Streptosporangium sp. NBC_01755: one gene and its partner. Each later gene encodes a partner of the first gene's protein in a complex. Links are inferred from orthologs where the notes say so. Each region holds a gene or a part of one and is shown on either strand. Other genes may lie near its edges. The genes, in order: secG and secY.

Region 1 (6,157 bases):
ACCGGTGCGGCCAAGGCCATCGGCCTGGTGCTGCCCGAGCTCAAGGGCAAGCTCGACGGCTTCGCACTGCGCGTGCCGATCCCCACCGGCTCGGCCACCGACCTCACCGTCGAGGTCGGCCGCGACACCACGGTCGAGGAGGTCAACGCCGCGATCAAGGCCGCGGCCGAGGGCGAGCTCAAGGGCTACCTCACCTACACCGAGGACCCGATCGTCTCCTCCGACATCGTCACCGACCCCTCGTCCTGCATCTTCGACTCCGCCCTCACCAAGGTGATCGGCAACCAGGTCAAGGTCGTCGGCTGGTACGACAACGAGTGGGGCTACTCCAACCGTCTCGTGGACCTCATCGAGCTGGTCGGCGCCGACCTCTGATGAAGGACATCTCCGAGTTCGACGTGGACGGTCGGCGCGTCCTGGTACGCGCCGACCTCAACGTCCCCCTGGCGGGGGACGTCATCACCGACGACGGCCGCATCCGCGCCTCGGTGCCGACGATCGAGGAACTCGCCCGCAGGGGCGCCCGCGTGATCGTCGTCGCGCACCTGGGGCGCCCCAAGGGCAAGCCGAACCCGGAATACTCCCTGGCCCCCGTCGCAAGGCGGCTGGGTGAGCTCCTGGGCGCGGATGTCGCCTTCGCGACCGACGTGGTCGGGAAGTCGGCCCAGGACGTCGTGGAGGCGCTTCAGGACGGCCAGGTGGCCCTGCTGGAGAACCTGCGCTTCGAGCCCGGCGAGGAGTCCAAGGACGACGCCGAGCGGGCCGAGTTCGCGGCCAGGCTGGCCGCCCTCGCCGACCTCTACGTGGGCGACGGCTTCGGCGCGGTGCACCGCAGGCACGCCAGCGTCTACGACGTGCCCGCTCTGCTGCCGCACGCCGCGGGCCGGCTGGTCCTGGCCGAGGTCGAGGTGCTCAGGAAACTGACCGAGACCACCGAGCGGCCGTACGTCGTGGTGCTGGGCGGCGCGAAGGTCTCCGACAAGCTCGGGGTCATCGGCAACCTGCTCACCAAGGTCGACAGGCTTCTCATCGGCGGCGGCATGGCCTACACCTTCCTGAAGGCCCAGGGGTACGAGGTGGGCGGGTCGCTGCTTCAGGAGGACCAGCTCGACCAGGTGCGGGGCTTCCTGAACGAGGCGGCCAAGCGCGGCGTGCAGCTCATCCTGCCGGTCGACGTGCTGGCGGCCACCGAGTTCGCCGAGGACGCCGAGTACGAGGTGGTCGACGCCACCGCGATCCCGGCCGACCGCCAGGGCCTCGACATCGGCCCGCGCACCCGCGAGCTGTTCGCGGGCAAGCTGGCCGACGCCGAGACCGTGTTCTGGAACGGCCCGATGGGCGTCTTCGAGTTCGAGGCGTTCTCCGGCGGAACCCGTGCGGTCGCCGAGGCGTTGATCGGTTCGAAGGCCTTCACGGTCGTCGGCGGGGGAGACTCGGCCGCCGCCGTGCGCAGGCTCGGCCTGCCCGAGGACGGGTTCTCGCACATCTCCACCGGTGGCGGGGCCAGCCTGGAATACCTGGAGGGCAAGACCCTCCCCGGACTCGTGGCGCTGGAGAGGTAGAAGTAAGATGAGCACAGCTCGCAAGCCGCTCATGGCCGGCAACTGGAAGATGAACCTCAACCACCTTGAGGCCATCGCCCACACCCAGAAGCTCGCCTTCGCGCTGGGTGACAAGGACTTCGACAGGGTCGACGTGGCCGTGCTGCCGCCCTTCACCGACCTGCGCAGTGTGCAGACCCTGGTGGACGGTGACAAGCTGCGGATCCTCTACGGTTCCCAGGACCTGTCGCAGCACGACGGCGGCGCCTACACCGGCGAGATCTCCGGGGCCATGCTCGCCAAGCTCGGTTGCACCTTCGCCACGATCGGGCACTCCGAGCGCCGCCAGTACCACCGCGAGGACGACGACGTCGTCAACGCCAAGGTGCAGGCGGCCTACCGGCACTCGCTCACCCCCATCCTGTGCGTGGGGGAGGGGCTGCCGGTGCGCCAGGCGGGCGGCCAGGTGGCCTTCAGCGTCGCGCAGCTCGAAGGGGCGCTTCGCAAGGTCACCACCGAGCAGGTCGCCTCCATCGTGCTCGCCTACGAGCCGGTATGGGCGATCGGCACCGGCGAGGTGGCCACCCCTGACGACGCGCAGGAGGTCTGCGGGGCGCTCCGGGAGCGACTCGCCGAGCTGTACGACGCCGAAGTGGCCGCTGGGGTCCGTATCCTTTACGGTGGGTCGGTCAAGTCTGACAACATCGCGGGCATCATGGCACAGCCCGATGTCGACGGTGCCCTGGTCGGTGGCGCGAGCCTCGACGCCGGGGAATTTGTCAAGATTTGCCGTCTTGGCGAATTGTCGAGTTGACTGGTCCATTCGGGGGGCGTGATTTGACAACACGTCATACCCTCTTAGAGCAGGTTTGAATCGTCACGCCTCTGGCGTACACAAGGGTCGTGCCCGGACGCGGGACACGCGCACATAGGGAACAGGTCAACGGTGACAATCGGAATCTCCATCGCCCTCATCCTGTCGAGCTTGCTGATGATGCTGCTCGTCCTGCTCCACAAGGGCAAGGGCGGCGGTCTCTCGGATCTGTTCGGTGGCGGTTTCTCGTCGTCGTTCGGAGGCTCCTCCGTGGTGGAGCGCAACCTTGACAGGCTCACCGTCATCACCGGTGTGGTCTGGTTCATCTGCATCATCGCGCTGGGCCTGCTCCTGAGGCCCTGACCTGGCTTCGACAGGCGTGACAGTGGTTCAGTCCCCGCATCCCCAAGCGGCGGGGCCATCGAGCGAGGAGTTCATCCGTGGGTAGTGGCAACGCGATCCGTGGCAGCCGTGTCGGTGCCGGCCCGATGGGGGAGGCGGAGCGTGGCGAGGCGGCCCCCCGCGTGCGGGTCCCTTTCTGGTGCGCGAACATGCATGAGACGCGCCCCAGTTTCGCCAGCGACGCGGCCGTTCCCGAGTTCTGGGACTGCCCCCGGTGTGGTCTCCCCGCAGGTCAGGACGAGGCCAACCCGCCCGCGCCGCCGCGTAACGAGCCTTACAAGACGCACCTCGCGTATGTGAAGGAGCGTCGCAGCGACAAGGACGGTGCGCAGATCCTGGCTGAGGCCCTGGAGCGGCTGCGCTCCTCCTCGCGCCCGATCTACTAGCCGCTCGGTCACAGCACGACCCCGGAAGGCCCCCGTGGAACTCATCCGCGGGGGCCTTCCGCATGCCCGGCGGCTCACCGAACGGTCGGTCTCGGAACACAGGCGCAGGTGACCGTCCGAGATCGTCGATCCGGACAGACCCGCTGTGGCGCCGGCGCGGGTGTCTGTCAGGCGGGCCACTCGGGGGTCCGCCCGCTGTAAGTGATGACGAGCAAGATATCTTTGACCTGTTCCTGCTGGAAGAGGGCGGTCACCGGTTCCTCGTTCGGAAGCGCAAGCTCCCATATGCCGGTGGGGGTTCGGCCGACCATGCCGGACCAGCTTCCGGCATTGCCGCGGCGAGTGCTGACGATCCCCTCGACCGACACGGCGCCACCGCCCACAGGTCCTGCCGCGTCGCTGTCGGTGAAGCGCAGATGGGTCACCGGTATCTCGTCGGTCACGCCGTCGGCACGGGCGAAGTACAGCGCGATCTGCTGGATCCTGAGCTCGTCGATGTTAGGTGGGAAGTCATCGCGCGCGGTGGCGAAACGCACGACCATCGGTGTGCTGCTCAGCTCGGGGTTGTTGAGGTCGTACCACTGATCGCTGAGTTCGTGGCGGAAGCTGAACGGGCGGTCGGCGCTGAACGTGCGGTTGATCGTCGACAGCACGCGCTGCCGATGGTCACTGCTGTCCAGGGCGGTGTATTCGATGGTGAGCAGGACATCCGCGATGGAGCGGTAGTCGAACCGGTTGGCCGCTCGCGGCATACGCAGTTCCCAGGTGGTCTCGACACCGATGCCCTCGAAGGGATTGCGTAGGGCGCTCTGTGCTTCCAGTTCGAAGAGCCCGGTGGCGTCGCGGGGGGAGGTCAGCGCGATGGAATCAGGGCCCTGCTGGAGGGTGACGGTCTGGAAGGCCGGGGGCCCGAGGACGACACGGGAGGAACGACTCGAGGTGAGGGTGGCGTGTATCCCGTCGACCGCGGGGACGAGCGCGATCACAGAGAGTCGCACGCGGTGGACGAGACACAGGTAGTGTCCGGGGAAATCCTGGTCGAACAGGGTGAGGGGAGTCGCGAAGAGCAGTACTCCCGTGTTGAGGAAGCGCTGGAACTCTGCGGGAGCCAGGCGGCTGAGTGAGATCGTCTTGGTGAGTTGGAGTTTGCGGACGGCGGTTTCGAGGGCGTACTGGTCCAGGCGGGTGATGTCGGCTGCCAGCCGGAGTGAACCGGTGATACCCCGCCGATCTGGACCGTCTCCCGGGCTCACTGCGGTGCCGGTGTCGTGCGAGGGCTCCCAATAGTCGGCCTGGATCACCGGTGGCGGGGTCTCCTGGCGTTCGAAGGCCAGTTGTTCGGCCGCGAGTTGAGCCGTGGCGGTGGCCTGTTGGAGGAAGTAGCGGTAAACGCCTTCCAGCGTTCGGCCGAGCCAGTCGTAGAACTCGACGTTGGTGAACTTGGTGGCGAGGAACTCGGCGGTGGCCTCGGCGTGCTCGGTGTGCAGCTCCGCGATTACGCGTTCCTGGCCGAGCACACGCACGTGGTCCTCGGCCAGACGGATCTGCTGTTCGCCGATGCGCACGTCCTGCATGGCAAGCGTGCGCTGGAACGCCCAATCCTGGGCTCGCCGTTCATAGCTGGCCAGCGTGGACAGGATGGAGGCGGTGGTGCTGCTGCTCGCGGCGAGTGAGGACAGGCCGCCGGCGACGGCCCCGGCGCTCCCCTGCGGGCTGTAAGCGATCGACACCCCGGACGGGAAGCCGGCGGATATGGATGCCGGTAGCGCCGCCGCGACGAAACTCGTGATCGACGAGGCGAGTTGTAGCGCGGCCGTGGTGTACAGCAGACCGAGACTTGCCTGCTCCAGGCCGGTGACCCCCTCCTCCAGCAGGCTGTCGAAGTGATCGGCCTGGAGCTGCGCACGCTGTTGCTGCAACTCGGCCAGCCGGACCCCGTCCTGTGCCTCCCCGACCCGCAGGTCCTGCAAGGTGACCCCGGCCCTGGCCATGGCGATGTCCTGCCGGGCCTTGAGCAGGTTGTACGCCTCGGCGTCACGCTTTTCGACAGCCGCCAGCAGCGCCGACTCGACCTGCTGGGCCTGTGCGACGAGCTGTTTGGCCCGCTCGACAAGGGTCGCGTAGCGGTACGGTGTCGGAGTCCGCGGGCGAACCGATGGAAGAACGAGCTGACCTCCCGCACCGATGGCGGGCAACCCGCCGACGGCATCCGTGGGAGCGGCGTAGGGCTCAAGCCTGCGCAGCGCGCCGGAGATGTTCCGGCAGTTACGCAGCTTGTAGAGATTCAGCTCGGCGTGCAGACGCAATGCCCGTAGGACCGGATTGGGTGGTACGCAGAACCGGAACGAAGGCGCGGGCACGAGCACAGATATCAGATATCGGCTGGAGATATCTCTCTTGACCTTGGCCAACGGGCTGCCGCGTAGGACTGTGCCGATGAGCCGCTCATACGTCGATGACGTCGCCACGGCGTCGTCCACCGGCACCGTCGTCAGCGGAGCCGCCAGCCAGGGCAGTTCCTCCTGTTCGAGCGCCGCCGCATCCTTGCCGGTGGCCTGCTCGACGGCCTGCCGGTAGGCACTCGCTGCGGCTTCCGCCGTGCGGCGTGCGGCCGGCTCAAGCTCCGGCACGGCCAGCAGGGCGAGCTGGAGCCGCGCGTGATCGACGGCCTTGCCGTCCAGCACCTGTCCCAGATCGAGGGCGGAGGGCATCGCGGCCTTCGCGGTGTTCACGGCGTCCATGGCGGCGGAGACGCGTTCCGCGAGCGTCCCCGCCCCCGACATGGCGGTGCGAACATCCGAGACCGCTCTGCGCAGGATCTTCATGTCACCGATGGAGGACAGTTCCCGGCGAATTGTGATCCACACGGTCTCCCACTCGGCTTCCCCGACCTCGATGTCGAGAGTGCCGACAAGCTCGTCGCATGCTCCTGGCGCCTGCCGGAGCTCCGGGGCGTCAAGCAATTCCAGCACTGTCATGTACAGGGTGCGGGCTCGGGGAATCGACTCGGAGGT
Region 2 (6,301 bases), 2.4 Mb from region 1 along the record:
AAGGATGACGACAAGCCCGCCAAGAAGGAGTCGGCCAAGGCTGCTTCCGAGGAGACGGGTGAGGACAACTGATGACCGCGAACACTGAAGAGCGGACCCTCCCGCGCCTCAAGCAGCGCTACCGCGAAGAGATCATCGCGAAGCTGAACGAGCAGTTCGGGTTCGAGAACATCATGCTGGTGCCCACCATCACCAAGATCAAGGTGAACATGGGCGTCGGCGAGGCCGCGCGTGACTCGAAGCTCATCGAAGGCGCCGTCCGCGACCTCACGGTGATCACCGGCCAGAAGCCGGCGGTCGTCCGCGCCCGCAAGTCCATCGCCCAGTTCAAGCTGCGCGAGGGCATGCCGATCGGCGCGCACGTCACGCTCCGTGGCGACCGCATGTGGGAGTTCCTCGACCGGCTGCTCTCGCTGGCGCTGCCCCGCATCCGTGACTTCCGCGGCCTGTCGCCCAAGCAGTTCGACGGCAACGGGAACTACACCTTCGGTCTCACCGAGCAGGTCATGTTCCACGAGATCGACCAGGACAAGGTCGACCGCCAGCGTGGTATGGACATCACGGTCGTGACCACCGCTAAGACCGACGACCAGGGCCGGGCGCTGCTGAAGCACCTCGGCTTCCCGTTCAAGGAGGCCTGATCATGGCGAAGACGTCGCTCAAGGTCAAGGCTGCTCGCAAGGCCAAGTTCGAGGTCCGGGCGTACACTCGGTGCTCGCGCTGTGGTCGTCCCCGCGCCGTCTACCGGAAGTTCGGCCTGTGCCGCATCTGCTTCCGCGAGATGGCGCACCGGGGCGAGCTGCCCGGCATCACCAAGTCGAGCTGGTAGCCGTCCGCGCGGCCCCGTGATCATCGCGGGTCCGCGCGTGGCACCGGCCACACATAGAAGTTCGTATTCACCGGGCGCCGACTACAGGCGCCCATGACCGCACCGAAGGTCCCCAGTGGAAACCGTGGTGAGGAAGGCCACCGGCCATGACGATGACCGACCCGATCGCAGACATGTTGACGCGTCTGCGAAACGCGAACTCGGCGTACCACGACAGCGTGGCGATGCCGTACTCGAAGATCAAGGCGCACATCGCCGAGATCCTCCAGCAGGAGGGTTACATCCAGGCCTGGACCGTCGAAGACGCCAAGGTCGGAAAGAACCTCGTGGTGGAGCTGAAGTTCGGGCCGAGCCGTGAGCGGTCGCTCGCGGGCCTGCGACGGGTTTCCAAGCCCGGCCTGCGGGTCTATGCAAAGAAGGACAACCTGCCCCGAGTCCTGGGCGGACTGGGCGTCGCGATCATTTCGACGTCCGGCGGTCTCATGACGGACAAGCAGGCCGGCAAGCGTGGAGTGGGCGGGGAAGTCCTCGCCTTCGTTTGGTAGAGGGGAGAACGAACAGCATGTCAAGAATCGGACGGCTGCCCATCCCCGTACCGAACGGAGTGGACGTCGCCATCGACGGCCGGGACGTCACGGTCAAGGGCCCCAAGGGCACGCTTTCGCTTACGGTCGCGGAACCCATCGCGATCGCCAAGGGTGATGACGGAACTCTCTCCGTCAGCCGCCCCAACGACGAGAACAAGGTCCGTGCGCTGCACGGTCTGTCCCGCACCCTGGTCGCCAACATGGTGACCGGTGTGACCCAGGGGTACTCGAAGTCCCTGGAGATCGTGGGCGTCGGTTACCGCGTGCAGGCCAAGAGCCCGACTCAGCTTGAGTTCGCTCTCGGCTTCAGCCACCCGGTGATCGTCGACGCCCCCGAGGGTGTCACCTTCCGCGTCGAGAAGCCGACGCTGTTCCATGTGGACGGCATCGACAAGCAGAAGGTCGGCGAGATCGCCGCGAACATCCGCAAGCTGCGCAAGCCCGACCCGTACAAGGGCAAGGGCGTGCGCTACCAGGGTGAAGTTATCCGCCGCAAGGTCGGAAAGGCTGGTAAGTAGGCATGGCTGGCAAGACTGCGTTCGGCAAGCACACGGCCGCCCGCGCCGTCTCGCGGGCCCGCCGCCACGGCCGAGTCCGCAAGAAGGTGGTCGGCACGGCCATGCGTCCGCGCCTGGTCGTCAACCGCTCCACGAGGCACCTCTTCGTGCAGATCGTCGACGACGCCCAGGGCCACACGCTGGTGAGCGCCTCCACCATGGACGCCTCCCTGCGCTCGGCCGAGGGCGCCAAGACCGACAAGGCCAAGCAGGTCGGCGAGCTTCTCGCTCAGCGGGCCAAGGCAGCCGGGATCACCGCGGTCGTGTTCGACCGGGGTGGCAACCGCTACGCGGGCCGCATCGCGGCTCTCGCGGACAGCGCCCGCGAAGGTGGACTGGAGTTCTGATGACTCCTTTCACCAGAGCGCAACCGATGGCCCGTCTTACGAATGAGAAGAGGAACCACTAATGGCTGGAGCTCCGCGTCGCGGTGGCGCCGCCGGTGGCGAGCGGCGTGACGGTCGTCGTGACGACCGCCGCGGTGGCAACGCTGACAAGGGCGTCTCGTACATCGAGCGCGTTGTGAAGATCAACCGAGTGGCCAAGGTCGTGAAGGGTGGTCGTCGCTTCAGCTTCACCGCCCTCGTCATCGTCGGTGACGGCAACGGCATGGTCGGTGTCGGCTACGGCAAGGCCAAGGAAGTGCCCGCGGCGATCGCCAAGGGTGTCGAAGAGGCCAAGAAGCACTTCTTCAAGGTGCCCCGTATCCAGGGCACCATCCCGCACATCGTGCAGGGCGAAGAGGCCGCCGGCGTCGTCTTCCTGCGTCCGGCGTCGCCCGGTACCGGTGTCATCGCCGGTGGTCCGGTGCGCGCCGTGCTGGAGTGCGCGGGCATCCACGACGTGCTGTCCAAGTCGCTCGGCTCGGACAACCCGATCAACATCGTGCACGCCACCGTGGCCGCTCTGAAGGGCCTCAGCCGCCCCGAGGAGATCGCGGCCCGCCGTGGCCTGCCGCTCGAGGACGTCGCCCCCAAGGCGATGCTCAAGGCTCGCGCCGAGGGTCTCGCGGAGGCCGCGGCGGCGAAGGCGGTGAGCTAGCCCATGGCACGCCTGAAGATTACCCAGGTCCGCTCGAAGATCGGTGGCAAGCAGAAGCAGCGTGACTCGCTGCGCTCGCTCGGTCTTAAGCGAATCGGCGACGTCGTCGTCAAGGAGGACCGCCCGGAGATCCGCGGCATGGTCTCCGTGGTGACGCACCTCGTCACCGTGGAAGAGGTCGACTAGACATGGCAGAGAACACTCCGCTCCGCATCCACCACCTGCGTCCGGCCCCCGGCGCCAACAAGTCGAAGGTCCGCAAGGGCCGCGGCGAGGCGTCCAAGGGCAAGACCGCGGGTCGTGGCACCAAGGGCACGAGGGCCAGGAACAAGGTTCCGCTCGGCTTCGAGGGTGGTCAGGTTCCGCTGCAGCGGCGCCTGCCCAAGTTCAAGGGCTTCTCCAACGCCCTGTTCAAGACGACCTACCAGGTCGTCAACCTTGACAGGCTTGGCGAGCTGTTCCCCGAGGGTGGCGACGTCACCGTCGAGGCACTGATCGCCAAGGGTGCGGTTCGCAAGAACCAGCTCGTCAAGGTTCTGGGAACCGGTGACATCTCCGTGGCGTTGAACGTGGAGGCGCACGCCTTCTCCGCCAGTGCCAAGGAGAAGATCGCTGCTGCCGGGGGCTCCGTCTCCGAGCTGTAGGCGTCATCACGCGGCGCGGGGGCTCGTAATGGGCTCCCGCGCCCGTAGTGCGTTAGAGTTCGCTGGACAGTGGGCCTCGACTCATTTCCTTGGGCTCATTGACTGGATATGGCAAAGATGGAACACCCCCGCACCATCGCTGACCGACCTCGCCTTTCAGGCGCGCAGGAGGGACCGTGCTGACCGCATTTACCCGAGCGTTCCGTACGCCGGACCTGCGTAAGAAGTTGCTCTTCACCTTGGGCATCATCGCGCTGTTCCGACTTGGGTCGGTCCTGCCGACTCCGGGTGTGCATACCGAGAACATCAGCCGTTGTCTCACCCAGGCGCAGGCGGGGGACGCGGGCAACATCTACGGAATGGTGCAGCTGTTCAGCGGCGGCGCCCTCCTGAAACTTTCAGTGTTCGCCCTCGGCATCATGCCGTACATCACCGCGAGCATCATTCTCCAGCTGCTCGTCGTGGTCATTCCGCGCCTGGAGGCCCTCAAGAAGGAGGGGCAGGCCGGACAGACCAAGATCACACAGTACACGCGTTACCTGACTGTCGGGCTGGCCATCCTGCAGTCGACCGCCTTCGTGGCTCTGGCCCGCGGCGGTCAGCTGTTCCCGCAGTGCCGCGAGGAGATCCTCCTCGACAAGGACAACGTCTTCGCCATCGTCACGATGGTGCTGACCATGACCGCCGGTACCGCCGTCGTCATGTGGCTGGGCGAGCTCGTCACCGACCGGGGCATCGGCAACGGCATGTCCATCCTGATCTTCACGCAGGTCATCGCCGTCTTCCCGTCCGAGCTGATGAACATCGCCAGGCAGAAGGGCGGCTTCGTCTTCGCCGTGGTCGTCGTCGTCGGTATCGCGATGATCGCCCTGGTCGTGATGGTGGAGCAGGCCCAGCGCCGGATCCCGGTGCAGTACGCCAAGCGCATGGTCGGCCGTCGGATGTACGGCGGGACGTCGACCTACATCCCGCTGAAGGTCAACCAGGCCGGCATCATCCCGGTCATCTTCGCCTCCTCGCTGCTCTACCTTCCGCAGCTGATCACGACGCTCTTCACGAACAGCCAGGAAGAGCCGAACCAGATCATCCAGTGGATCTCGCAGGAGTTCGGCGGCGCAGGGACCACCCCGACGTACATGATCACCTTCTTCCTGCTTATTGTGTTCTTCACGTACTTCTACGTGTCGATTACCTTCAACCCCGTTGAAGTCGCCGACAACATGAAGAAGTACGGTGGTTTCATCCCGGGCATCCGCCCGGGGCGCCCGACGGCTGAGTACTTGAACTATGTGCTCACGCGACTCACCGCTCCTGGCGCGTTGTATCTGGGCCTGATCTCCATGGTGCCGATCGTCGCGCTGGCGCTCGTCGGTGCGAGTCAGAACTTCCCGTTCGGAGGGACGAGCATTCTGATCATGGTTGGTGTCGGCCTTGACACCGTGAAGCAGATCGAAAGCCAGCTACAGCAGCGCAACTATGAAGGCTTCCTGAAGTAGTGCGCCTCGTCCTGGTCGGGCCCCCCGGAGCGGGTAAGGGGACACAGGCCCAGTTCGTTGCGTCGAACCTGTCGATCCCGAAGATTTCGACAGGTGACATCTTCCGTGCCAATGTCTCGGGCGGTACGGAGCTCGGCAAGCTTGCCAAGGAATACATGGACCGCGGTGACCTCGTACCCGATGAGGTCACCATCGCGATGGTCCGCGACCGACTCGCTGAGAAAGACGCGCAGGATGGTTTCCTGCTCGACGGCTTCCCCAGGAACGTGCCTCAGGCCGAGATCCTGAAGAAGATCCTCGCCGAGTTCGGAGCGGGTCTGGACATCGTCCTGGAGCTCGTGGTCGACGACGAGGAGGTCGTCCGCAGGCTCGCCGGGCGCCGCACCTGTGGCCAGTGCGGTCGTATCTGGCACGTCGACTTCGATGACAAGAAGGACGACATCTGCGACGCCTGCCAGGGGCGGCTGTACCAGCGGGACGACGACAAGGAGGAGACCGTCAGGCACCGCCTGGAGGTCTACCAGGAGCAGACCGCGCCCCTGGTCTCCTTCTACGCGGACGAGGGCATCCTGGTCGGCGTCGATGCCACCGGTCCGGTGGAAGAGATCACTCAGCGCGCTATGGAGGCACTGAACCCTTTCATCGGCTAGCGAAGCGATATGTGCCTTGCACGCCATCCATGGGAAGCCATGGGTGGCGTGCTGTCATTTAGGGCAGAATCTGGGGAATTGAGCTTCCGGACCGCCCGTTGAACCACCCCAGGGGGTGCGCACGTGTTCAAGAAGAACAAACACGGAATCCAGATGAAGACGCCCGAGCAACTGGAGAAGATGCGGGCGGCGGGCCTGGTGGTCGGCCGTACCCTGCAGTTGCTGCGGGAGAGCGTCCAGCCGGGCATGACGCCCATGGACCTCGACGCGATCGCGGAGAAGGCCATCAGGGGTGAGGGGGCGATCCCCTCCTTCAAGGGCTACCAGGGCTTCCCGGCGACCATCTGCGCGTCGGTCAACCACGAGGTGGTCCACGGCATCCCGAACGACCGCCGCGCGCTGCGGGAGGGCGATGTCATCTCGATCGACTGCGGTGCCATCCTGGACGGCTGGCACGGCGACTCGGCCATCACGGTCCCGATCGGCGAGGTGGATCC

The links.
Region 2: the proteins of secG (region 1) and secY are in contact, whole or in part, in a crystal structure (PDB 5AWW), measured with the Thermus thermophilus proteins. The link is inferred for Streptosporangium sp. NBC_01755 from one-to-one orthologs. Residues at the interface, in WP_223903268.1 of Thermus thermophilus: Tyr5, Ile9, Tyr12, Leu13, Ala16, Leu19, Val20, Val23, Leu24, Gln26, Glu27, Pro28, Gln30, Gly31, Ala32, Asp34, Leu35, Met36, Gly37, Gly38, Ser39, Ala40, Asp41, Leu42, Phe43, Ala45, Arg46, Val48, Tyr53, Thr56; in WP_096411648.1 of Thermus thermophilus: Leu14, Gln16, Arg17, Phe20, Ile34, Pro35, Pro37, Ile72, Arg108, Arg109, Asn112, Gln113, Arg116, Ile117, Ile120, Pro145, Gly146, Trp147, Phe152, Phe155, Val156, Val159, Thr160, Val162, Ala163, Gly164, Ala166, Leu167, Trp170, Glu173.

What each region holds. Positions count from the first base shown.
Region 1 is NZ_CP109131.1:6,825,570-6,831,726, forward strand. Bases 1,276-4,102 are described here. They hold secG (preprotein translocase subunit SecG), read left to right. Parts: upstream 1,276-2,487; coding sequence 2,488-2,718; downstream 2,719-4,102. Other genes in these bases: OG884_RS31530 (phosphoglycerate kinase), read left to right, coding at 1,276-1,562; tpiA (triose-phosphate isomerase), read left to right, coding at 1,570-2,355; OG884_RS31545 (RNA polymerase-binding protein RbpA), read left to right, coding at 2,796-3,143; OG884_RS31550 (neuraminidase-like domain-containing protein), read right to left, coding at 3,311-4,102. Also shown: gap (type I glyceraldehyde-3-phosphate dehydrogenase), read left to right, coding at 1-375; more of OG884_RS31530, read left to right, coding at 375-1,275; more of OG884_RS31550, read right to left, coding at 4,103-6,157. UniProt on the Bacillus subtilis protein: Involved in protein export. Participates in an early event of protein translocation.
Region 2 is NZ_CP109131.1:4,466,240-4,472,540, forward strand. What follows is about bases 3,024-5,994. They hold secY (preprotein translocase subunit SecY), read left to right. Parts: upstream 3,024-3,834; coding sequence 3,835-5,154; downstream 5,155-5,994. Other genes in these bases: rpmD (50S ribosomal protein L30), read left to right, coding at 3,024-3,200; rplO (50S ribosomal protein L15), read left to right, coding at 3,203-3,658; OG884_RS21585 (adenylate kinase), read left to right, coding at 5,154-5,804; map (type I methionyl aminopeptidase), read left to right, coding at 5,928-5,994. Outside these bases: rplX (50S ribosomal protein L24), read left to right, coding at 1-72; rplE (50S ribosomal protein L5), read left to right, coding at 72-641; OG884_RS21545 (type Z 30S ribosomal protein S14), read left to right, coding at 644-829; rpsH (30S ribosomal protein S8), read left to right, coding at 976-1,374; rplF (50S ribosomal protein L6), read left to right, coding at 1,392-1,934; rplR (50S ribosomal protein L18), read left to right, coding at 1,937-2,320; rpsE (30S ribosomal protein S5), read left to right, coding at 2,382-3,014; more of rpmD, read left to right, coding at 3,018-3,023; more of map, read left to right, coding at 5,995-6,301. UniProt on the Bacillus subtilis protein: The central subunit of the protein translocation channel SecYEG. Consists of two halves formed by TMs 1-5 and 6-10.